Regions from separate parts of the Sporosarcina sp. 6E9 genome, predicted to be linked through region 2. Evidence: riboswitches for the same ligand, from Rfam matches in the RefSeq annotation. Region 2 holds a riboswitch; the other holds the start of a gene.
What was found. A riboswitch is a leader RNA that binds a small molecule or an ion and turns the genes downstream of it on or off. The one in region 2 is predicted to bind S-adenosylmethionine.
Positions count from the first base shown of each region.

Region 1 (3,615 bases), 210 kb from region 2:
CAATTGTGTTTGGGTGTCCTGCGACAGATGGTGAAACGATATTATCAATGTTTTCGATTGGATAAGCTGCACGTGTATTCTCCGTTAATGAACCGTTGTCATAATCAGGGATCCGCGTTACCGGATCAACAACTACGTTTTCTAATACCGAACCAAAACGAATCGCACCAAATATTTCAGGTTCTTTTTCCCCCGATAAATTAATGCATTTCGCATAGCAACCGCCTTCAATATTAAAGACCCCATTATCGGACCAACCGTGCTCATCGTCACCAATTAGTTTACGATTCGCATCCGCGGAAAGTGTCGTTTTCCCGGTGCCGGAAAGGCCAAAGAACAATGCGACGTCGCCATCTTCACCAACGTTAGCTGAACAATGCATCGGCATGATACCGTTTTCAGGAAGCAGATAGTTCATAATGGAGAAAATGGATTTCTTCATTTCACCAGCATATTCAGTACCGCCAATCAGAATAATACGCTTTTCCATGTTAACGATGATGAAAGTTTCAGAGTCCGTTCCGTCGACTTCTGGGTCTGCTTTAAATGTTGGTGCCGAGATGATTGTGAATTGTGCATCATGCGTTTCAAGTTCTTCTTGAGTCGGTCGTATAAATAATTGATGGACAAACAAGTTATGCCAAGCATATTCATTAACGACTTGAATTGAAAGACGAGATGCGTGATCCGCACCGGCAAATCCTTTGAAAACAAATAGTTCATCTTTTAATTGTAAATAGGAAATTACTTTTTCATATAATGAATCAAAAATTTCTGCAGAGATTGGACGGTTTACAGCTCCCCAATCGATTTTATCTTTTGAAGAAGCTTCTTCAACGATGTACTTGTCTTTGGGAGAACGACCCGTATATTTTCCTGTCTGCGCCGTTACTGCACCATCTGCAGTTAATAGAGCCTCACCACGTGAAATTGCTTTTTCCACTAGTTGTGGAACTGAAAGTTGTACATTCACGTTGCTGCCAGATAGAAGATTCATAAGCTCGTTACCAATTTTCGCTGAAATCATAGATTTGTCCCGTCCTTTTTAAGTTAGTCCCATGATTAAGGGTGGTTTGTCATCACATTCATTAATTAGTATAACACATTTAAAATAATAAACTATACTACTTAGAAGTGCAACTACAAATAATAAAGAAATTTGACTTATTTGATACAGTTTCGTAAAATGTACTATTGAACGGATACTCTTATCCCGAGCTGGTGGAGGGGCAGTCCCTATGAAACCCGGCAACCTGCATGAACCTATAATGTTCATGCAAAGGTGCTAAACCTGATGCAAGGTGAAACTCCTTGGATGATAAGAGTGAAGGGTGCTTTGAAATTACGCCTTTCCTCATGTAAAAACGTGAGTGAAAGGCTTTTTTAAATATGTTTACCCTTTATCCTCGTGTGCAAAGCTCGTAATGGTGATGAAAGCCATTCCCCTGTATGATTTGGGGCTTGACATGGGAAAATGAGTACCGTATCAATCTCGTAGGATATAAGGAGGAAATAATATGACAAACCGCCGTCTGTTTACGTCAGAATCAGTGACAGAGGGACATCCGGACAAAATGTGTGATCAGATTTCTGATGCCATTCTGGATGCAATTTTAGCAGAAGATCCAAATGCACGTGTCGCATGTGAAACGACCATCACAACAGGGCTCGTTCTTGTTGCTGGTGAAATTACAACGACAACATATGTTGATATTCCAAAAGTAGTTCGAGAAACCGTAAAAGAAATAGGTTATACTCGTGCGAAGTTTGGTTTTGATTGGGAAACTTCTGCAGTATTAACTGCAATTGACGAACAATCAGCAGATATCGCTGCTGGTGTAGACCAGGCACTTGAGGACCGTGAAGGTTCAATGTCCGATGAAGACATCGAGTCAATTGGCGCAGGAGATCAAGGACTAATGTTCGGATATGCTTGCAATGAAACACCGGAACTCATGCCGCTTCCGATTAGTATGTCACATAAGCTTTCAAAAGAGCTGGCGAGAGTGCGAAAAGAAGAAATTCTTTCGTATTTACGTCCAGATGGCAAGACACAAGTGACTGTAGAATATGATGAAGACAATAAACCATTACGAATAGACACAATCGTTATTTCAACTCAACATGATCCGGAAGTAACGCTTGAACAAATTCAGCAAGATATTAAAAAATACGTAATTGAACCGATTGTACCAGCGGATTTAATAGATGCAGATACTAAATATTTCATCAATCCAACAGGACGTTTTGTTATTGGCGGCCCACAAGGTGATGCAGGACTTACGGGACGCAAAATCATTGTCGATACATACGGCGGATATGCGCGTCACGGCGGGGGCGCATTTTCTGGAAAAGATGCGACAAAAGTTGACCGTTCAGCTTCTTATGCGGCACGTTATGTTGCGAAAAACATCGTTGCGGCAGGTCTCGCCGATAGTTGTGAAGTTCAACTTGCTTACGCGATCGGTGTTGCACAGCCTGTATCGATTTCGATTAATACATTCGGAACAAGCACAGTAGAAGAGAGCAAACTTGTCGAAGTTGTTCGTGAGTTATTCGACCTTCGTCCAGCCGGCATTATTAAAATGCTTGACCTTCGTCGTCCGATTTACAAACAAACAGCTGCTTATGGTCACTTTGGCCGTACGGATATTGATCTTCCGTGGGAACAAACTGATAAAGCTGAAGCTTTGAAAGAACTAGCTAATAAATAAGAAAAGCGTTAGAAGCGGGGATGTCCCACTTCTAACGCTTTTTTATATTGGTGTGCAGGAAGAAAAAATTTATTTCTGCAACCGCTTATAATACTGTCCTTTTTCAGCGTACTCTCTTACAACGCGCGCCATATCCGCCCGGTCTTCGTCATTTAATTCGCGGACGACTTTTGCTGGGGAGCCGAGTGCTAACATGTTTGGAGGAATCTTTTTTCCTGGTGGCACTAAACTGCCGGCTCCGATGAATGCACCTTCGCCGATTTCGGCCCCGTCTAAAATAATTGAACCCATGCCGATCAGCGCGCCTTTTCTTATTGTGCAACTATGTAGTGTTACTTGGTGTCCTATTGTTACTTCGTCTTCAATAATCAGTGGAAACTTTGGGCTTTGATGAAGGCAACTTAAATCTTGGATGCTAACTTTTTTTCCAATGATAACGGGTGATACGTCGCCGCGAATGACGGTGTTAAACCATACGCTCGATTCAGCGCCGATCGTCACATCCCCCGTAATTGCTGCGTAATCTGCGATGAAAACTGATGGATCGATATTTGGTGTTTTATCTTTATAAGGGTAAATCAAATATTTTCTCCTCTTTTCCTTCTGTAGTGTATAATCATCATAACAAAGAACATGGTTTTATTGAGAATTATTAGGGGAAATTAAGTGAGTATAACATAAAAGGGGGATTTGTCCATGTGGAAATGGGAAGCGGAAGGTCAGCCAAAAGCCGTGGTTGCAATTGTGCACGGTGCATACGAACATCATAATCGATATGCTTGGCTTATTCAAAAACTGCGAAATAGTAATTTTCATGTTGTCATGGGCGATTTACCAGGACACGGAACGCAAACTACTCGGAATATTCATGATGAAAAGTTTGCTACATACACGGAATACG
Region 1 covers NZ_JAGEMN010000001.1:16,577-20,191, forward strand. The annotation lists gene pckA (phosphoenolpyruvate carboxykinase (ATP)) at 1-1,027, opposite strand, end outside; SAM riboswitch class I at 1,206-1,325, shown strand; gene metK (methionine adenosyltransferase) at 1,518-2,714, shown strand; gene J4G36_RS00205 (gamma carbonic anhydrase) at 2,784-3,296, opposite strand; gene J4G36_RS00210 (alpha/beta hydrolase) at 3,411-3,615, shown strand, end outside.
Region 1: another riboswitch for S-adenosylmethionine. It lies ahead of metK (methionine adenosyltransferase); the one in region 2 lies ahead of J4G36_RS01300 (hypothetical protein).

Region 2 (22,315 bases):
CCAGCCATTTGCCAAGATGTTAATATGACGAGTCCCCAAAAACCAGTTTCTGTAGTAGAAAGCCATCCAGATAATGCTTCAATTCCAAGTAATTCACTTAGATTTCCAAAGACACTAATAAAAATAAACTGCCAAATGAATCCTAAAATAAGTCCACCGATTAAGTTTGGCATGAAGAAAACCGTTCGTAAAAAGTTGTTCGTTTTAATATTTCGAGTTACAAGCAAAGCGAGACCTAGGCCCAAAAAGTTTAAAAGGATAACTGAAGCAACCGCAAATTTAGTCGTAAACCAGATGGATGCTCTGAACTCGGCATCTTTAAATAATGTGATATAGTTCTTAAAACCAAGGTACTCAGTTGCCACCAAGCCATTCCAATTCGTAAATGAATAAATAAAACCATAAAAGAACGGAACAATTACAACAATCCCTAAACTTAGAATGACTGGTGCTAAAAACAACCAATATGACAAATCACGATTCCGCATTAAAACATCCCCTATAATGTCTATATAGTATTACAGCTAACAAAAAGCTTTAGTAATAGTTTTTTGTTAGCTGTAATTTTGGATCTATTAAATTACTTTCTCTCCACTTCCCATTTTTCTCGTACTTCAGTAATCATTTTTTCCCAAGTGACATCGCCACTTAAATACTTTTGCATATTTGTTCCAAGTACTTCAGCACTCCAGCCAGTAGGCGAACCTAGAAATACCCATCCAGCTATTGTATTCCCCTCAGAAGCATATTCATAAATGGTTTGCGATAGCGGATCGGCTATTTTGGAATTGTCATACCCCTCATATGCTGGGACAAACTTTAAATCCTCTAGCACCGCTGTTTTACCAATCTCGGATGTATACATCCAATCTAGAAAATCTTTACTCGCTTGAATGACCTTTTCATCATTTTGACTATTTACAGCCCAATACGATGGTACACCAGCTGGAATTTTTCCTTCAAAACCTTCTACTGGAATTGGTATGATACCAATGCCCTCTTCAGCTAACTTTGGATCCATATCATAAACAGAGTTATATATCCAGTTCCCCTGCTGAATAAGCGCAACTTTTTCCAAAGAAAATAATTGTTCAACTTGCTGAGAATAATCTAGGCTTAACACTGGTTGAACGGAGTATTTGTTTTCCAAGTCAAGATGCCTCTTCAATTCGTCGCTTTTGTCAAAAGCGATTGTCTTCGCATTATAAGCTTCTAAAGCGTCATTATTAAATTCTGGTGCAAAGAAAACGTTTGCCAAATGGTTACCAATAACCCACTTTTCTGTAGCTGCAAGCGCAAATACAGCGTCAATACCTAGTTTTTCTTTTTGCTTGTCCAACGATTCAACTGCACTTTCCAAATCTGCATAAGTTACAATTTCGTCTGGATTAATACCTGCTTCTTCAAAAATTCGCTTATTGTATATCAAACCATAACCTTCTTGGTTGATGGGTAATCCCAATACTTCATCACCATCTTGAACAGTATTTAAAGTTCCCTCTAGGGCAACTTTAGCTGCTTCCGTATCAGATACATCAGCTAAATAATCTTGATATTCTTCCACAGCGGAAGGTCCGCCAATGTTAAAGATTGCAGGTGCTTCACCTGAGGAGAATGTTGTTTTTAATGAGGAACCATAATCATGTCCGCCACCGACAGTTTTAACATTAATCTTTACATCAGGATTTTCTTTTTCATATACTTTAGCCAAGTCTTCAAGTTGATTTTTAATTTCTACTTTAAACTGGAAGATATCGACTACTACTTGATCCTTGGAAGCATTACTTTTCCCTTCACCATCTGATGAGGAACACCCCATCAACGCAACAACCGAAACTAACAATACTGAAACGAATCTAAAAAAATTCTTCTTGCTTCTCATGGAATCTCCCCTTTTCTGAACTAAGTTGCATGATTCTTCATCCCATAAATAGTTGATTGGAATTTTAATTTTAATTAAGAAAGACATGCTAGTTTATTAGTTTATTCTGATTGTTGCAGATAGTTTATGGCCTTCTAATCCTTCAATTTCAGATTGTGCCTCTGTATGCGCACCTAAAAATTGAACGCCTTGGCCTTTAATCTCTTGATGAGTTAATATTTTCACGTAACTACCTACCCACAACCCTCCTGTATACCTTGCGGCTCTTTGAGTTGGGAGTGTATGGTTTGTCCCAGAAACTTTATCTGAAAATACAACAGAGCTATCTTCACCAATAAACAATGAGCCATAATTATATAATTCCTTAACCAACTCACTACTATTTTTTGCATGTAAGTGCAAATGTTCAATAGCATATTCGTTGCAAATGTCCATTCCTTCTTGCAATGATTCTACGCAAATTATCTCTCCCCTTGATTTCCATGATTCGTGAGCAGGGGATGAAGTTGAAAAGGTTTGTAAAATACTTGTTACTTCTTGAAGCGTAGACTCTGCAACTAATCGCGAAGTTGTTATAAGGATTGCACGTGCAAATGGATCATGCTCTGCCTGCGCAAGTAAATCAGCAGCAATTTTTCTTGGTGTGGCCGTTTCATCTGCAAAGACCATTACCTCACTTGGTCCAGCAATGAGGTCTATCCCCACCTTACCAAATACTTGGCGTTTTGCTTCTGCAACATACATGTTTCCCGGCCCCGCAATAATATCAACTTCCGGAATGGATTCAGTCCCATATGCCATACCTGCAATTGCCTGAGCACCTCCAATTGCAAAGATATCCGTAGCCCCCGAACGTACTAATCCATATAATACGGCTGGATGAATACCACCTTTATAATTAGCCGGGCTACAGGCAACAATTTGTTTTGCACCCGCAACCCTTGCCGGTGCCACAACCATCGGACCGGATGAAAGCAAGGGAAATCTTCCTCCCGGGATATAAGCCCCGACTTTTTCAATTGGAATTATTCTATGCCCCATTCTAATCCCTTCTCCAAAGTCTTTTTCAAACGGTGATAAACAATCCAATTGAGCTTTTGCAAACTCGGATACCCTATCTACAACACGATCGATTAAAACTTTCACATCTTCAGGGAGGGTCTGCAAACAATTCTCTATTTCCTCTGCACTTACACGTACTGGACGATCTGAATTTCCGAATGATTTTTCATATTCTTTTACAGCTTGGTCCCCATTTTCTTTAACGTTATCGATAATAGTTTTTACTGTCTGTTCCACATCATTTGAAAACGCCATTTCAATTGTTTCTGCTCTCTTCACATAATCCATTCAAATTCCCCCTTAGATTAGGCTGTTTAATACTAACTAAATCTAAATCTCATTTATAATACAAAGTAATCATAATAATTAATAAACTAGTTATTAGGAAATACCAGTAAAGTTTGCATCGTCAATCATATCTCTTAAATAATTATCCTCTGTTGAGTTTAATTCTTCTTCATTCGGCAAATGAATTTGGCGTAAAACCTCGATTCCATCAAATAATAACCATTCTTCTAATATTTTTTCATTTCGAATTTTATAGTGACTAATACCAGCGATATCTATAGGCTTTCCGCTAGCTGCTCCAAAGTATCCTGTTCCCTCATGCATACCTTGAATTCTCCAGCGAACCGCAACGTCCCAATCTCTTTCGGAACCACGTTTGTTACAAGTGACACGTTCAAGAATCACTTTCCCATTTGGAACGGAAGCGAATAAACTAGTAAACATACCTTGAATCTCTCTTATTCCAATGACATCTTTATTACAGACATAATGTACGACTGCGTTCTCTTCATAATATTCTTTCACAAAATTAAAGGAACGACGTGCCCATATACGATTAAATACTAGTTGCATAAACTCTCCGATTTCAAAGTCATCAGAAGACGGAATAAAAATCTCTGGAGGTAGTCCAGTTTCAGCAGTTTCTGAAAATCCAAATTGAATTGACGGTGCAAGTTTCAATGTGCTTTTAGCTACTTTTTTAGCAAATTCAACCGGATCTAAACCCAATTGCTGAATAAGATGATACGTATCCATCACGAGCCATTCTTCATAAATTTTATTATTCAAAATTAAACAGTCTGCGCTTGTTCTAAAAATCACCTTTTTTCCGGTCGCCGGTCCATATAAACTGTCGCCTGTATTTGTAGCAACCGAACGGCCTCTATGGGAAGTGAAAAATCCATTTTTGTCATCGCCAGACCAGATTACACTCCATCCCAAGCCTTTTCTATCCGGGAAAGCATGCAAAGTTTGTAATGTTCCTGAAATAACTTCATTTACTCCATGCGTATTCACTAAGCCTTTATGAACGGTGACACCTGTACTATACGTATCATAGATCAAGCCAATATCTTTTTCTTTCCAAATTTGTCGTGTAATCTTTACGATGTAATCTACGATGTTGTTATACTCCGGATTAAAACCTTTCATACTTTGTTTCCGTTGTTCATCTTTTTTAATATTGATATAATCGTAATCATCTTTTGAATCAATCATATTTACGTCATCAGCATCTGCATAAAAAATAAAATTTGATTGCTTAGGTCGTGATACGGTCCTCTGAGGTAAATTTGTGTTTTTTTCTTTAGGCATTTCTTTTGTAGCTACATTTTTTTCTTCAGTCATGATAACCATCCTTTTATAATATAATTTAATGTTATAATTCTTTATTCAACACTGGTAGTTCTTTAAATTCGGGAGAAAGTGAATAGCAAGTTATAATGTCTTAACGTTATTTGACACCACCTGATGTCATACCTAAAACAAATTGTTTTCTAACAAGCAGCATAAAAATGATTGTAGGTAACACAAAGATAATTCCTGCCGCTGCCATTTGATTCCACATTACACCTTTTTCACCTGTAAAAAAGGATAAGGCAACTGGTAAAGTGACAGCTTCTTGCTGAGTCAAAACTAGTGCAAACATGAATTCATTCCAAGTTATCACGAAACAAAAAACAGTCGCGGTAATAATACCTGGCATTGCAAGTGGTAAAAGAATTCGCCATAAAACTTGAAGCCGATTAGCCCCGTCAATTGATGCCGCTTCTTCAATATCGACTGGTATTCGGTCAATAAACCCCTTTGTTAGCCAAATCGCATAGGGTATTGTATGACCAAGATTTACAATAATTAGGGCAAGCGTTGTGTCAAGTAGTCCCCATTCTCTAAACATAATAAAAAAGGGAATTACGTTAACAATTAGCGGAATAAACTGTGTCGCCAGGATTGCAAACATAAAGAATTGTTTCCCTTTCATTTTGAACCGCGATAAACTATAAGACGCAAGAATACTTATCGGTATTGTAATTAGCAATGTTACAAGTACAACAATCAGGCTATTTGAATAATATTTTCCAAGATTAAAACTTGATCCAAAAACTGTCTTAAAGTTATCCAATGTCGCTTTAAAAATAACGCTTGTCGTATAGGTGGCAGCATCTGGTTTAAAGGCAGTGATAAAAATCCAAACAATAGGTAAAAACAGGAAGATGATTACGAGAATGACACATAATAATTCCAATACAGTAAGGAGTCTTGGTAAACTTTTTTTGTTCCTGGGTGAAGTAGATTTAAAATATGTCATTACATTATTTATCAATTCCAATCATCTCCTTTTGCCAATTTCCTCATGTACACAAAAACAAATATGATTGTGATAAACGCCAGAATGTAACCAAGGGCAGCTGAATAACCCATATCAAAATAACGAAAACCAGTTTTGTAAATGAAGTAATTTAGCACTTCCGTTGAATTACCAGGCCCTCCATGAGTTAGCGTGACTACCGGATCAAAAGCTTTTAATGTAAACATGACCATTAAAATAGATGCAATTAGAATAATTGGTCTTAGCATTGGTAATGTGATTTTAAAAATGATATGTAAAGTATTTGCTCCATCCACTTTTGCGGCTTCGAAGACTTCTTCAGGCATACCAATCAACCCACTAATAAACATAAGACTCATAAAAGGGAGCCAAATCCAAACGACAACTGATATGAGTGCAAGCATTGCCGTCGTACTTGTCCCTAGCCAAACAATGTCCGACAGAGGGGGGATAAGAATACCAATAATCTTATCAAACAACCCATAATCGGAATTAAGCATAAATCTCCATGAATAACCAATTAATGCGGGACTCATAGCGAATGGAATGATTAACACGGCTCTTATATATGATAGATATTTTTTATCTTTACTCAGTAAAAGGGCCACGATGATACTTAGTGTTAACGTTAAAAGGACTGTACTTGTTGCAAAAATAAATGTTACTCCCACACTATGCCAAAATTGTATATCTGAAAATGCACGAAGGTAATTGTTCACCCCGACAAAGCTACCTATTTCCGTGGATTCTTTTAAATCCCACTCATGAAGACTTATCCAAAAAGAGCGCATTAATGGATAAAACGTTGTTGCAGCAATAAGGATTAATGCCGGGGCTAACAAACTATATTTGAAAAGTCTATTTTTCATTTTCAGTCGCCCTTTCATAAAGTTAAAAATGCATTTCGCTTCTAAACTCCGATAAGCTGGTTTATTCATTATTTATTGGTTGCCTAGCCATTTATAAATGGACAAGGCAACCAATCTATTAAATGTTATTTTTCATAATATCCAGCGTTATCAAGCAACTTTTCAACTTGATCCGCAGCGTCGTTTAATGTTTCCTCCACCGGTTTTCCTGTTGCCATTTTTGAGATAGCTGAACTTAAAATATCTGCTACTTGAGGCCATTCCTTTATTTTTGGTAGCGTTTTTGCACTCTCAAAACCTTCTGCACCAACAGAATAAAAATTATTTGATAAATTATTCAGTTCTTCATTTTGTAGGTTGTCTATTTGTGTAATTACAGTAGATGCTTCTTTGGAAGGAATTTCGTCTTTCCATGTTTTTGTTACAATATCAAGTTCTTCTTCTGGTTCTGAAATCCATTTTAATACTTCCCATGCAGCGTCTTTGTTTTTAGAACCTTTCATCATTGCAATTGGGAATGTACTAACATTAGACGAAGCTTCTTTTCCTTCCCAACCGGGAACTGGGGCATAATTAACATTTCCTGCAACTTCAGGTGCGGCCGACTCTTGATTATTAAACTCAGAATATACCCACCACCAACCAAGCCACATTGCGGCCTTACCTTGTTTGAAATAGGTTCTTGAGTCTTGTTCTCCAAATGTGACGGATCCACCAGGCGCAACTTTGTCCTTTATAAGAAGATCTAAATAACGCTGGGTAGCCTCTAATCCTTCCACACTATTAAATATTGGTTTCATGTCCTCATTAAAAATTTCACCGCCGTTGCTCCAAAGATATGATGTCCACATAAATAAGTTCTGTCCGTTATTTCCAGCACCGTAATAAGGGACAACTCCCGCCATATCTGTTTGTTCAGTAATTATCTTGCTGGCATTTTCAAATTCTTTCCAAGTCGTTGGCGCAGTTAAGTTAAGCTTGTCAAATATGTCCTGTCGGTAAAATAGCATTTGAACATGCGCTCGAACTGGAAGACTATATAATTTATCATCGAACGTTGAAAGTTCCAGTATAGATGATGGCCATCGGTCTATATTGAATTCATCCTTAGCTGCATAATCGTCAAGAGGCTCTAGAAATTGTGTTACAGATGAACCCATTGAATCTAGAAAGACTACTAAATCATAGGCTCCGCCATTCGCAATTCCATCAGAAGTAATATTTTCAAGTAAATTTTCATATGGCGTCTCAATAAACTCAACTTTAATTCCTGTTTCCTCTGAAAAAACGCTACTTCTGGCTTTCCAAGAATTAAACTGACCTACATCACCTGCAGATAACAGTACTTTAACTGTTTTTCCTTTTACATCCGCTTCTTCTTTTCCTACATTGCTACATCCAGCGATTATCAGAGATAAACTCAAGACCATTACTGTGAATAGACGAAAAATTTTGTTGTATTTCATCATTCAACAACCCCTTTTCAATTTTTGGATAGCCATTACATGATTGAGATTGAATATTTTTGTGAGAATATATTTCCTTATATAGATAGAAGGGAGAAATTATTTACGCTTCTTCCTTTATACTCAAAACAAAAATTGTCTATCAGCATACAAAGAATTTAAAGCATACTGTTCATAAGCATATCCAACATTAAGTAATTGATCTTCTCGATGATAATCTGCGATAATCTGTAAACCAAACGGTGTTCCCTCAATTTTGTCGGAAGTTGGTAATGATAATGCGGGATGTCCTGTAATATTAAAAATATTTGTAAAACGGACCATACAATCCCCTATTGATTCGTTTTCAAATACCTCTTCTTTTGCATCAGAATCTGGTGTGACAATAGGCATTGTCGGTGTAACTATTACATCTACTAGCGAAAATAATTCAGATACTTTATACGACCATTCAGATTTTCTCTGCAAAGCATTTAAATAATCAAATGACGAAATAGCGTGCCCCTTCTTGAAAGTCTTTATCATTTCCTCACTATATAGATGACTATTAGTAGAATAACTTTCTTGATGAACAATCCCCATTTCAGAAGTTCCAATTGTCCTAGAGACGCTAACTACATCCTCTAAAAAAGAAGTGTTAACTTCTACCAATGTAGCTCCTAGTTCAACCATTTGCTGGATTGCTTTTTCATACATTGTTTTTACTTTATTATCGATATTTTCATTAAAATAATCTGACGGTATACCTATTCGAACACCTACTAATTCAGGTGAAAAATCTTTAGAGTAATGTATTCCATAAAGCGTTTGAAGAATAATCGCTGTGTCTTCAATATTACTTGTGATTATTCCAGCATGATCCAGCGTCCACGACAAGGGCATCATCCCCTTCATACTCATGAGCTTTTTTGTTGGTTTTATTCCTATTACACCACAACAAGATGCTGGTACTCGAATTGATCCAGATGTATCAGTCCCGATAGATGCTAAACTTAAATTCGTAGCTATTGCCACCGCTGAACCACTACTTGAGCCACCGGCTGTCTTTTTGGGATTCCATGGGTTGACTATGTCACCAAAGTACGGATTTTTAGAATCAATTCCTGCTCCATACTCATACATATTATTTTTCCCTAGTAAAATGGTACCTTCTTGTTCTAGCACTGAAACAATATCAGCATTTTTATTTGGGACTCGTTTTGCATCAACTCTTGATCCGTTTGTAGTTAATATACCTTTTGTATCGATTGAATCTTTATATGAAATTGGAACCCCTAACAACCTTCCGACAATCCCGGCATTCATTTTAGCTTCTGCTTTTTTTGCCTGTTGAAGAGCTGTTTCTTCCGTTATTGTGATGTATGAGTGAATCTCCGAATCCAAATTTCTAATTCTCTTTAGATACCATTCTGTGATTTCAGTTGGAGAAAACAGTTTTTTTTCATACCCAAGCACCAAATTCTTGATCGAAGTGATCATTTGCCAATCCTCCTCAAATATATCTATTCTTTAGACGCATCTACCGATTTGATAAAAGTTGAAAAAGTATTGGCAATCATCGTTGTCCCAACCGCGACTACATATACTGAACCTGACTCAAACGCTTGTCGTGCCATGCTTTCATTTCCTGCAACTGTTCCTATGGGAACTTCTAGTTCTCTTGCTTTTTCATAAACAAGTGCAATGGCTTCTTGTACATCTTGATGTTGAGGACCATCTGGATAGCCCATGTTAACGGATAGATCTGTTGTACCTAAAAATGCGATATCAATACCTTCTACATTCATAATCTCTTCAAAGTTTTCAACTGCTTCTCTCGTTTCAACGTGCACAGCAACTAATACTTCATCATTTGATTGCTCTATAAATTTTTGTCCCGTATCTTTTCCATACCTCGCGGCGCGATGTGAATACGCAACCCCTCTATTTCCTAGAGGAGGAAATTTCGCCTTATTAACAACCTGGATTGCTTCTTCTTTTGTACTGACCATGGGAACTTGGATGCCTACAGCACCTCGATCTAAAGCTTTCTGTATACTCGCATCATCATAAGATACACGTACAACCGGTGCTAAATTTACTAATTCAGCAGTTCGGATCATATTTTCAAGTTCACTATAACTGAAAGCACCATGCTCATCGTCAATGACGATAAAATCAAAACCTGCATATCCGCACATTTCAACAATCGCAGGCGAATAGATTCCTATGAAAATCCCCGTAACTTTTTGACCATTTTGTATTTTTTCTTTTATTGTATTACACATATTAAATACCCCTTTTATAAAATGGTTTCTGATAGGAACCGAAGCAGTTTACTTGCAACATTTATGTGTAAATAATTATCAGCAGCGAGCTACTATGTCAGAAGCCACTCTCTTAAATATTTATTCACAATTTCAGGTTGCTCAAGCGTAATCAAATGACCTGCATTTTCAATAATTTTTATATTCGAACCTGGAATTGTGGTAGCCATATATACCGACATGTGTACCGGGCATATCTGATCTTCTTTTCCAACAATAATCGTTGTAGGACAAGAAATAGTAGGTAAAATAGAAGTTTGATCATTTCTATTCATCACGGCTTTTAACTGGTTGATGTAAGCCTCTTCTCCAACTGTTTCTGCCATTCGTAAAATGACGGAAACTAATTCCTTGTCGTTTTGTTGATCCGGATGGATTAAAACTGGTAACAGATGTTTTTTAGTAATATCCATAAATTGATTATTAGTGATCATTTCAAAATATCTATCCCATATCCTCCTTTGTTCAATCTTCGGAGGATATGGGTTTGTATCAAGAAGTGCCAACTTCGTAACTCTTTCGGGAGCTATTCGCATTATTTCTAGGGCAACTATTCCTCCTAGGGACAAACCTGCAAGTGCAAATTCCTGAGGTGCTTCTGACAAAACATCCATTGCTAAAGCTTTGATTGAATCTTTCCGAGAAATATTCCCTACAGTAATATCAGCAATACCTTCCAATGATTCCATCTGATACTGCCATAGCCTTGCATCACATAATGTCCCTGGCAAGAATATTAGTGGTATTCTTTTCGACATTTATTTCTCTCCCATTTTCAACTTATCAGCTATTTCCTTTTCTAAATCTTTAAAGTTATCAGGTTTGATCATTTTCCCAAATTCATCTGCCTTGAAGCCATGTTTTGCCGCTTCTTTGATTACTTTAGGTGACCAATAAGGATCTTTCCCTTCAAATACTTCATGCTGTTCCAATACAGCAAATATCCAAGAATCTTCATCACTAATATTTTCAAATCCTCTCCATAAACCAGGTGGTAATGATATCAAATCCCAAGCTTCAATTATTGTTTCCCCTTCGATCTCATCTGGACTATTTCCCCAGTAGAAGCGCCATCTTCCTGATAGTGGAAGAAATGATTCAATATAATCATGCGTATGATAAGCTGGACCATTTCCTTTTGGCGCTTTAACCATCCCTAATTGAAAACCGTGTGGCTCCGTTATTTCGGGTGTAAAATCATCATTTTCACTTGCCGTATCTCCAATTAATGTATAATTAATCCGTTGATGACCTGGTATAATACTATCTATAAATGTCAAAGGAATTCCTTTAGACTTTAATTTGTCAAAACGCACAATCCAATTATTTTCCATCTCTTCATTTGTTACTAATTTTTTTTCTTTCTGCTCATTCGTCATTTTATATTCTCCTTTTAAATTTCGTGTTTTTTGTTGTTATAGTGTGAATATAGCTAGTTTTAAGTCAGACATTTCTTCAATCGAATACTTAATACCCTCTCGACCTGTGCCACTGTTTTTTATACCACCATAAGGCATTTGATCAACTCTAAAGGTTGGAATATCATTGATAATAACACCACCGACTTCTAATTTTTCGACAGCATCAAAGGCTTTATCAACATTTGTCGTATAGACACCAGCTTGAAGTCCATATTGAGAATCATTTACCTGATTTATTGCTTCATCCCAATCTGAGTAGGGGTTCACTGTAACAATCGGAGCAAATGCCTCATGACATGAAATTGAGAGACTTGAATCTACATCGGTGATAACAGTTGGTTCTAAAACTGCACCTTGTCGTTTACCTCCACAGATAATGTTTGCGCCGAACCTTCTTGCATCCTCTAACCATTCCTCTACTCGTATAGCCTCTTTCTCGTGAATCAATGCGGAAAGATCCGTTTCAATTTCTTTGGGATCACCAATTTTCAATTCACCCGTCAGTTCTATGAAACTTTTCATAAAGTCATCTAGCAAAGTTTCATGGATAAAAATACGTTGTATTGAAATACAAACCTGTCCTGAATACGAGAAAGCTCCTTCAACACAGCGTTTCGCAACATCCACAATGTTATCTGCGCTATCTATAACAACCGCTGAGTTAGAACCGAGTTCAAGAATAACTTTTTTCAATCCAGCTAACTGTTTTATTTTTAAACCTACCTCGAAACTACCAGTAAAAGTAACCAATTTCACATCAGGGTGAGTAACTAGCAGATCACCAATCTCGCCTCCTTTTCCAATGACTAGATTTAATGCTCCTGGTGGAAGTCCCGCCTTTTCAAATATTTCTGCAGTCAATATAGCGCTAAGTGGCGTCTGCGAAGCAGGTTTAAGTACAACTGTATTTCCAGCGGCAAATGCAGGTCCCAACTTATGAGCAACTAGGTTAAATGGAAAATTAAATGGAGTGATAGCAGCTATGACACCTACGGGTTCTCTTTTAGTAAAACCAAAACGACCCTTACCACCCTTTGCCGCATCCAATGGTACGGTCTCTCCTCCAATTCGTTTCGCTTCTTCAGCAGCAAATTTATACGTTTCGATTGTTCTTTGGACTTCTGCTCTTGCATATTTTATCGGCTTAGCATTTTCTTTCACCAAAACTTGTGCACATTCTTCGAACCTTTTTTCAAATTCCAGTGCCACTCCTTCTAAAATTTCCGAACGTTCTAAAGCTGACAATCGTCTCATTTGTAGTTTCGCCGCATTAGCACTGTCAATCGCTTTATAAACATCGTTTTTATCCGCCATTGGGATTCGTCCCAGTACTTCCCCATTAAATGGAGATTTTAAATCATAAAAATTCTTGCCGCTTTGCCAAACACCATTGATAAATAATTTTTTTTCAAAAGTCATGATTCAAATTCACCTACGTTCCCGTTATAAGCATTTTTATAGATTGCCAAGATTTTTTCTTGTGACAGCCGATATGGCGTATTTGCAAGAAGTCGATTCACTTTTGACGCTTGTTCTGCTAATAATGGCAGCGATTCTTCGGTAACATCCAATTCTTTAAGAGATGTAGGTAAATTGAGTTCTTCAAGTAAGCCAAATAGGTAATCAACAACGGTATCTAATGCTTGATATCGATTACTACTAAAATCTCCTAACTGTAAAAATGATGCAACGTTTACCATTTCATTTACACATGTCTTTCCAATAACCTTAAATACAAATGGCATTAACAACGCATTTGCTACTCCGTGTTCAATGCTATATGTTCCTCCCAATGGATACGCGAGTGCATGAACCGCTCCAACTCCTGCGTTCGCAAGTGTTACTCCCGCAAGGACACTGACCCAACTCATACCACTTCGTGCCTCAATATCTACTCCATTATGAACCGCTTTTGTAATATAAATTGGAAATAGTTTCATAGCCTTTTCAGCGTAAATCTTTGTCAACGGAGTCGCATTTACTGATATATACGATTCAAGCGCGTGTGTAAAAGCATCTATACCGGATGCAGCTGTGACTGTTGGCGGGCAGGAAATTGTTAATTCCGGATCAATAATTGCTATATCAGGTAACAGAGCAGGACTGACAATACCTCTCTTCACCCCTTGTTCTTTATCGCCAAAAATAGCATTCATTGTTACCTCCGAGCCCGTGCCAGATGTTGTCGGTAATAAGATACAATGTATATTACGACCCTCTATCGTTTGAGCTCCGCTTAAATAAGGTATTAATTCCTCTTTATCCCCTAATGCAGCAGCTACTTTGGCAACATCTAAAGCGCTCCCACCACCAATTCCTATAACTAAATCGCATTGTTTTTCTTTTACCATCTTGGATGCTTGCTCAACCAGCTGAAAAGAAGGCTCGCCTTCTAATTCAGTAAATGTAGTAATAGTAATTCCAATCGGATCTAGAAGATTAATAACTTTTTGGACTAGCCCTACTCTTTCAAGTCCTTTGTCACTAATAATACAAACTTTTTTCACCTTTAACTTTTCAATTTCTTCTTTAATAGATGATATTGCTCCATTTCCAAAGCGAAGCACACCTGGACTTCTAAAATCTTGAAAGTTATATTCCTTATCGTTTCCTAGCTTTACATCAGTATGTATCTTAACCATTTCATTTCCCCCCTTTTTTTGAATGCGCATTCAAAATGCGTTAAAATTAATCACCAAACAGTCCAACCTCCATCAACAATTAAAGTTTGACCAGTAACCATATCTGATGCATTTGAAGCCAAATAAATAATGGCTCCGAAAAGATCTTCTGTTTTAGCTAGTCTTCCAAGAGGAATTCTATTTAACACTTCATCTTTAAACGCTTGATCTTCAAACATTGCTTTTGTCATTGGTGTTTCAATAAAAGTCGGTGCTAATGCATTCACATTGATATTGTTGGGAGCCCACTCGATTGCAAGCGCTTTCGTTAGTTGGGTAATTCCACCTTTACTTGTTGAATAGGCACTTCTATTGTAATAACCGACAAACGCCATCTGAGAAGACATATTAATTATTTTTCCTCTGTCGCGCTCTTTCATATACTTACCTACGGCTTTAGTAGTAAAGAAAACGCTTTTTAAATTGATATTCATAATTAAATCCCAGTTTTCAATAGTAACTTCTTCAGCCGGCTCGGGAATATTTATTCCTGCATTGTTAATTAATATATCAATTCTCCCAAAATGTTTGTAAATACGATTTATCACTTCTTCGATTTCATTCGTATTTGTTAAATCAAGTGTTATTGGCAAAGACTTTCTTCCTAACTTTTCAATCTCGCGAGAAACATCTTCTAATTCTTCTTTATTCCTTGCTATTAAAGCAATGTTTGCACCGCAATCTGCCAATAATAGGGCGATTTCTCTTCCAATTCCTTTGCTTGCACCTGTTACAATCGCTGTCTGATCAGTTAAATCGAAGTAGGATTGTATATTAAATCTACCCATGGTTAAACTTCCTCCTTACTCACCTTTACTAACTGAACCTAGTAAAAACATTTCATTATCTATTATTCCTAATTTGAGTATTCATTCCTGTTGATTTTCGAATTAGTAGTTCTGGCTCTAAGGTAATTTGTATTAATTGATCACTCTTCTTATCAATTATCGCTATTAGTTCTTTTAATACTAATGACGCCATCTTTTTCTTTTGTTGAGAAATTGTACTTAGACCAATATAGGGACTACTTGCTATATCTATGTTGTCGAATCCGATAATCGATATGTCGTACGGTATATGAAGGCCATTCTGTGCAGCGGCATCCATTACTGCTAGTGCGATATGGTCCGTAGAAGCAAAAAAACTTGTAGGTCGATTTTGATTCCGCATTAAATCCAGTGAAAACTGAAATACCTTATCAAAAGAAAGTTCGTTTTGATAGACCAAGCGTTTATCATAATCGATTCCATTTTCTTTTAGAGCAGACTGGTAACCAAGAAACCGATCATTAAAAGTAGAATATGTACAAGGGCCCGAAATGTAAGCAATTCTTTGATGATTTAGCTGGATTAAATGATTCACAGCCATTTTAGCTCCCTGTTTATTGTCTACTACAACAAAGTTTGTATTCCTATCGTCATCAACTTTTCGATTGTAACAAATTATCGGGAAATTCAACTTAAATAACTCACTAATCTTTTTATTATCTTTTCTCACAGATGCAACAATAATTCCATCAACACGTTTTCCAATTAATGTTTGGATTGATCGGTCAAAACTACTTTCATCTGAATCAGTATCCACAATGATTACATCATAATCATAATCTCTTGCTTCTCTTAAGATAATATGCGCAGTTTCAGCGTAAAAGGGGTTTGAAATATTTCCTACGATTAAACCTATTGTCCGCGTTTTATTATTCGCTAAACTTCTTGCAATTTCGTCCGGTGTGAAACCTAGTTCATCTACCGCAGCAAGAACCCTTTCTCTCGTTGACTTTTTCACATGCGAATAATTATTCAATACTCTGGAAACAGTTGATTGGGAAACCCCTGCCCGTTTTGCCACATCATATGCATTTACTCTTTCTTTCATTTTGTATGACCCCATCTTAATATTTAATTTTTGAATGCGGATTCAAAAACGATATTGTTAATTAATTTAACACACCGCACAATGTGTTACAAGTCAGAATTTATTATTTACTCTAATATATCTAAAAATAGGGCTTTCGTATGGGTGCATTTCAATAATTCCCACTACTCTTATTACGGCGTCTCCAATTAATAATTAAACTTTTCTCAAATACACCTCGACCTCTATTCATTGTTTTATCATTTTATAAAAACACCTAAATTAAACCCCCATAAACGTTAGACTCCTACTAACATTTACGGGTTTGTTTTGTCGAAATATACAATTGACTCATCTATTTCTGTGCGTTACAAATGGCTGCTCCGTTTAATCTAGAGAATTGCTGATAAAGTAAATTAAATAGTTCCCTAGCTATTGGAAAATCAGGATCATCAAATTGTATGACCTATTGAAAATAATTGATAGCCATAATCCGATAAACGAATAGCAATAATTCATTTCTATGTTAAAAAACCTTCATTTTTCGATAATATATCGAATCTGTAGATGTTTAGCTAACCATTAAATCGCAGCGTGACCACCAAATACACTCGTTTTTAAGATACGTCTTCTTTCAGTAACTACTGCAGTTAAACGGTCAATTTCTGCTTGCAACGATTCAATTTCCGCCAACTCTTCCTGTATTTCTGCCCTAGAGATACTGTCACCAAGTTCGTAATAAGCGATTTCTTTCTCTACTTGTGAAATCTTTTGATGCCTTAACATCGCACCCGCAACTCCAGTTGCCTCTCGACCTTTTAATCGTTCACGTTCCGCATATAACTGTTGTAATTTTTTCATTAAAAACCCTCCAGAAATTTTTTCTAAATAAAAAACTCTTCCCAGTAGAGAGAAGAGTTTGCATACAAAAATTTCTCCTCATCATTCAGGTTCCCCTGTTGGATTTAGCACCTTACCACCTGGCAGGTTGCTGAGACTTCGTCGGGCCAATTCCCTCCATCTCTCTCAATAAGTTAAGAGTTTATTATTTAGTTCCTTGGAGTATACCACAACCGGAGTTTTCTGTCAATTGGGATTTAACGTTTCCCCGCGTAAAACTGACGGTGGAGTTCGCGAACTTCCTCCGCGAGTTCAGGAACCGGCCCATCTACTCTAGTATCACGAATAACATCTTCAATCGCCAGATTACGAACGCGCGATTGCGCTACGTCAACCCCCATTTCGCTCAACCACTGGACCAGTTGTTTGGACGAGCTGACATATACAATTCGACCTAAACCGACCCAACCGTGGGCCGCAGCACACATTGGGCAATGTTCACCCGAAGTGTACACTGTCGCCTGCTCTCGATCTTCCATCGTCATATTCTCGGCTGCCCAGCGTGCCAAAGCAAATTCTGGGTGTTGTGTGTGATCACCACTTCCAACGTGGTTATGATCTTCTGCAAGCACATCCCCGTTAGCTGACACCAGTACCGAACCAAATGGCTCGTCACCTTTTTCTAGCGCTACGTTCGCTAGTTCGATGCAACGTCGTAGATGCTTCAAGTCTGTATCATTTATCATAAATAATCCTCCTAGTAGTGTTTTTTTGATTGCCACAAATTAGCAGGAGCGAATCACCATGTAAATTCAAGTATAACATTAGATATTTTTGAAGTGCCAAGTATAACGTATTGAAAATTGCAACTCTATTTCACTTGCAAATTCACAAGATTACATGTAGAGTCGTAGTAATTAAACATACTCTTATTTCAAACTTGAAATAAGGATAGAGGCGCAAAAACCATTAGTACACAACTTGAGGATAATAGGATCCAGTGAAGGTTGTGAAAAGGGGAATTTGCCGAAGTGGAGAGAACCTTATTGTCTCGAAGCTGGTTCTGGGTTGAATAAGTCCAGGATTGTCATATAGGAAACTATATGGAGGGCTATCTCATGCAATGAAATAAATGATTATTTCAGAGCAACAACGAGCCCTCGTTGTTGCTTTTTTGCATTCATTTGCAAAATGCCCTTCTCCCTCTGTTTGATCAACAAAATAATTGATAGGATGTGGAGAAAGAATGAATTTCGGACAAATTGCAACAGCTATGGTGACGCCTTTTGACAGGCAAGGAGAAATCGATTTAGAAGCCACAAGAAACTTAATAGAACATTTAATTGAGAATGGAACGGATAGTTTAGTCGTGTCAGGTACGACTGGAGAATCTCCAACTTTAACGACCGAGGAAAAAGTAAAATTATTCAAATTCACAGTAGAAACAGTGAATGGCAGAGTGCCGGTTATTGCCGGAACCGGTTCGAATGACACAAGAGCATCCGTACAATTAACAAGATTAGCGGATGAAACGGGTGTCGATGCGGTAATGCTTGTGACGCCTTACTATAACAAGCCATGTCAAGAAGGACTTTTCCAACATTTTAAAACAATTGCATCAACCACTACTTTACCAATTATGCTTTATAACGTACCTGGGCGATCGGCTGCCAGCATCGATGTCGATACAGTCGTTCGTCTATCGGAAATTCCAAATATTGTAGCTATCAAAGATGCAAGCGGCGATTTAGATGCGATGTCTGAAATAATTGAGCGGACACCGAGAACTTTTTCTTTATACAGCGGTGACGACAGCTTAACAATTCCAGTACTAGCCATCGGCGGAGCAGGCGTAGTATCGGTCGCATCTCATATATTAGGAAATGAAATGCAAACAATGATTCAGCATTTTAATAGAGGCTATATTGAACAAGCAGCTAGGGATCATAGAAAACTCGTGCCGGCAATGAACGCACTCTTTGCTGCCCCAAGCCCATCACCTGTAAAAGCAGCTCTAAATTTAAAAGGGATCCCAGTTGGCAGTACGCGCTTACCAATGATTCCGTTGAATGAAGAACAATTGCTTTCACTGAAACACGCTATAAACTGCTTTGAAGAAGCGACAATCTGATAAAACTCAAAGTATTTTTATTATAAATAAAATGCCAGTCACACAGCATTTCATGTTTGAGTGACTGGTACTACTGAACTGTATAAGAGGAAAAACCTCAGAATGCCAAATGAGGTATGAATCTAAATTACATATATTCTACGGAACCCAAAAACTTAAATTTACTGTTATTAATTATGGTTTCTTTATTATTTCCTTCATATTTAAAGTCATATAATAGAATAACCACATTGTATTTTTCTTGTAATCTGTCATTACAGACTATCAAAAACTTAGGTATTATAACTTCATCATAAGAAAACCCCTCTAAAAGCCGACTAAGTAGGTTATCTCCCACATCGTGAAATTCAGCTTCTCTAATAGCATCGTCATACCTCTTAATACCAAAACTTTGTGCAAACTTTGATGGAATAAAATCGCCTTTCTCTGTATAAAATATTTCTAGTAATTTTTCCAATTCCACTGAAGAATTGGCTTTCCCTCCCCATAATGAGACAAACCCTTCCTTTTGCATAAGCTACCTCCACCCTCTAGTGCTACATCAGAACCGCAGGATTCCCCCACACCTATTTACCAATACCCTTACAACTACTTTTTGCACTTGCTTTAGTCGTTCATTGCCATAACTATCTTGGGGATCTCACTTAACCAAGGTACAAAACCGAGAATTAGTGAATAAATATAATGTATCTAGTTCTTTTTTGCTCCCTACTACATTCCAATTATAGCTCTTTAATGTTTGGAGTAAAAAACATGACACGATTGGTCATTTCCTCGGATCATACAAATTAAAAAGGAGATATATTTATGAAGATTACTGAAGTCAATGTGTACAAAATGACAATGAACATGCGACATCCATTTACCACAAGCTTTGGTACGCAGCAACTGAGAGAGTTTGCATTAGTTGAAGTGAAAAGCGACAATGGGATTACCGGCTGGGGCGAATGCGTGACAATGAAAGAACCCCTATACATTGAAGAATTCACAGATGCTAGTCTACTCATGTTGGAAAAATTTCTTATCCCAATCGTTCTTAATAACGACATTGAACATCCGGACGACTTAGAAAAACTCTTTAAACCATTTAAACGCAATCATCTAGCCAAATCATCCATAGAAGGCGCGATATGGGACTTATACGCGAAAGAAAATAATCTGTCACTCGCCCAAGTATTGGGTGGCAAAAAATCTTCAATTGAAGTTGGGATAAGTCTAGGGATTGAAAAGAATATAAATGATTTACTCACGAATATTCAAGAAAGAGTCGATGAAAATTATCGACGAATTAAAGTGAAAATAGCCCCCGGCAAAGACATTCAAATTGTAGATAGCATTAGGCAAAAGTTTCCCGATATCTCTTTAATGGTAGATGCGAATTCTGCCTATACATTAAAAGACGTGGAAACATTAAAAAAACTTGATCAATTCAACTTGATGATGATTGAGCAGCCATTAACAGCTGGGGATTTAATCGATCATGCAAAATTACAAAAAGAAATCGATACCCCCTTCTGTCTTGACGAAAGTATCTATTCTTATGATGACGCTAGACAAGCGATCGAACTGGGAAGCTGTAAAATAATAAATATAAAGATTGGAAGAGTCGGAGGCTTAACGCAAGCGAAGAAAATTCATGATTTATGCCAGGAAAATAATATCCCATTATGGTGCGGCGGAATGCTTGAGTCAGGCGTTGGACGTGCACATAATATTGCGATTACATCTTTAGATAATTTCATATTACCAGGAGACACGGCAGCTTCCTCAAGGTATTGGCATAAAGACATTATAAAACCTGAGGTAGTTGTTGAAAACGGCAGACTTAAAGTACCAGAAGGCTTAGGAATTGGTTATGAAGTAGATATGGAAGAGGTGTTAAAACATACAACTGAAAAACTCACCTTTAAATACAATGCTTAATTTTGAAGTGTGGCGCTAATCTCCCCTACTCGAAATGGGCGCAGATCTTTACAAAGGAATCGCGCCCGATTGCGACACAGTGAAACTTGGTCTTTGAGTCATTAAGAATGCATTATTAACAAATCTTCTGGCAAGTTGCCCTTCATCTGAATTAATTTCAACTCTGTTGGCATATCTCTTCCGTACTCCTTGCACAATTCTTCAATTTTTTCGATATCATCATTTATGATATTTAATACCGTAAACTGTCGTTCTGTAGACACATCAAGTCGTTCGTTTCCATTCCCCACCGCATCATTCACTTTATGAGACTCTACACATTTATTATTTATTAAATAAAAGAAACTGCTCGATATCATACCTTCTTCACATGATCCATATAGATATACTTTATATCTGCTTGCAACCCACTAAATATGCAAGGGTAAACACATTCCCTATCTCACCCTCTGGTTCTATATCATGAATCCAAAAATATATCTTATCCTCTTAAAAGACAAATTGCCAATCAAGGTTTCAAGATCTAGTAATTCAGTTAGAAGTATGACTAAAAATCAAAAATTTGGTAAGTAACTGACCCTTTATTGCCGTCTACTAATGCACCACCAGGTTCGTATTCACCGATTGATATCATGACTAAGTAATCGCCATAACTAATTTGACCAAATGCAGAATAAAGGCCGGTATCCTCATCCACTTCTTCCGCTAAAATCCCATCAGGATCAATAGCTGCGATTTCTTTATTAAAGCGGGCAACCATTGCCGGAATATCAGCCTCCGACGCCTCCAAAACGACAGACCGCATTGCTCCTCCGTCCATATCCAGAATCACTATAAATTCGCTTGGTCGCGGCAACCATTCAGGAAAATCTTGAACTTCTGTTTCTCGCTCCACAAGTCCCTCAAAATCCACTTCATCACTTTTTTCTTGAGTATCTACAGGTACTTTCTTGTCAGGTTCATGAACTTTTTCTACTATTTCTTGCGGAACAAACGTTTTCATGCAACCTGACAGAAGCAACCAGACCATCGATAATGCTCCAAACATGTAAAATGTTCGTTTCAACATAATTTGACCTCCTACCCATTTTCTATTAGTTTATGAGCCGAAGGTTAAGATAGGGTTAAATCGCTGACGCAAGAATTACTAAACCATCATACCTTGCTCGCTTTCCTTGATTAAAAAACAAAAAACAGACGATCGCTAAAAGTTAGCGAACACCTGTTTAATCGAAAACGCTCCTAATCGTGTTCAAAGTTGCT
Region 2 covers NZ_JAGEMN010000001.1:212,690-235,004, reverse strand. The annotation lists gene J4G36_RS01375 (carbohydrate ABC transporter permease) at 1-488, opposite strand, end outside; gene J4G36_RS01370 (ABC transporter substrate-binding protein) at 581-1,882, opposite strand; gene hisD (histidinol dehydrogenase) at 1,979-3,232, opposite strand; gene J4G36_RS01360 (ester cyclase) at 3,326-4,579, opposite strand; gene J4G36_RS01355 (carbohydrate ABC transporter permease) at 4,686-5,477, opposite strand; gene J4G36_RS01350 (carbohydrate ABC transporter permease) at 5,552-6,430, opposite strand; gene J4G36_RS01345 (ABC transporter substrate-binding protein) at 6,556-7,899, opposite strand; gene J4G36_RS01340 (amidase) at 8,020-9,375, opposite strand; gene J4G36_RS01335 (HpcH/HpaI aldolase family protein) at 9,399-10,163, opposite strand; gene J4G36_RS01330 (alpha/beta fold hydrolase) at 10,256-10,960, opposite strand; gene J4G36_RS01325 (cupin domain-containing protein) at 10,961-11,581, opposite strand; gene J4G36_RS01320 (aldehyde dehydrogenase family protein) at 11,618-13,042, opposite strand; gene J4G36_RS01315 (iron-containing alcohol dehydrogenase) at 13,039-14,265, opposite strand; gene J4G36_RS01310 (SDR family NAD(P)-dependent oxidoreductase) at 14,316-15,092, opposite strand; gene J4G36_RS01305 (LacI family DNA-binding transcriptional regulator) at 15,148-16,179, opposite strand; gene J4G36_RS01300 (hypothetical protein) at 16,741-17,019, opposite strand; SAM riboswitch class I at 17,095-17,194, opposite strand; gene J4G36_RS01295 (nucleoside deaminase) at 17,256-17,744, opposite strand; lysine riboswitch at 17,943-18,120, shown strand; gene dapA (4-hydroxy-tetrahydrodipicolinate synthase) at 18,245-19,129, shown strand; gene J4G36_RS01285 (immunity 22 family protein) at 19,257-19,643, opposite strand; gene menC (o-succinylbenzoate synthase) at 19,937-21,052, shown strand; partial or broken gene J4G36_RS01275 (DUF600 domain-containing protein) at 21,202-21,444, opposite strand; gene J4G36_RS01270 (hypothetical protein) at 21,600-22,121, opposite strand; gene J4G36_RS01265 (hypothetical protein) at 22,305-22,315, opposite strand, start outside.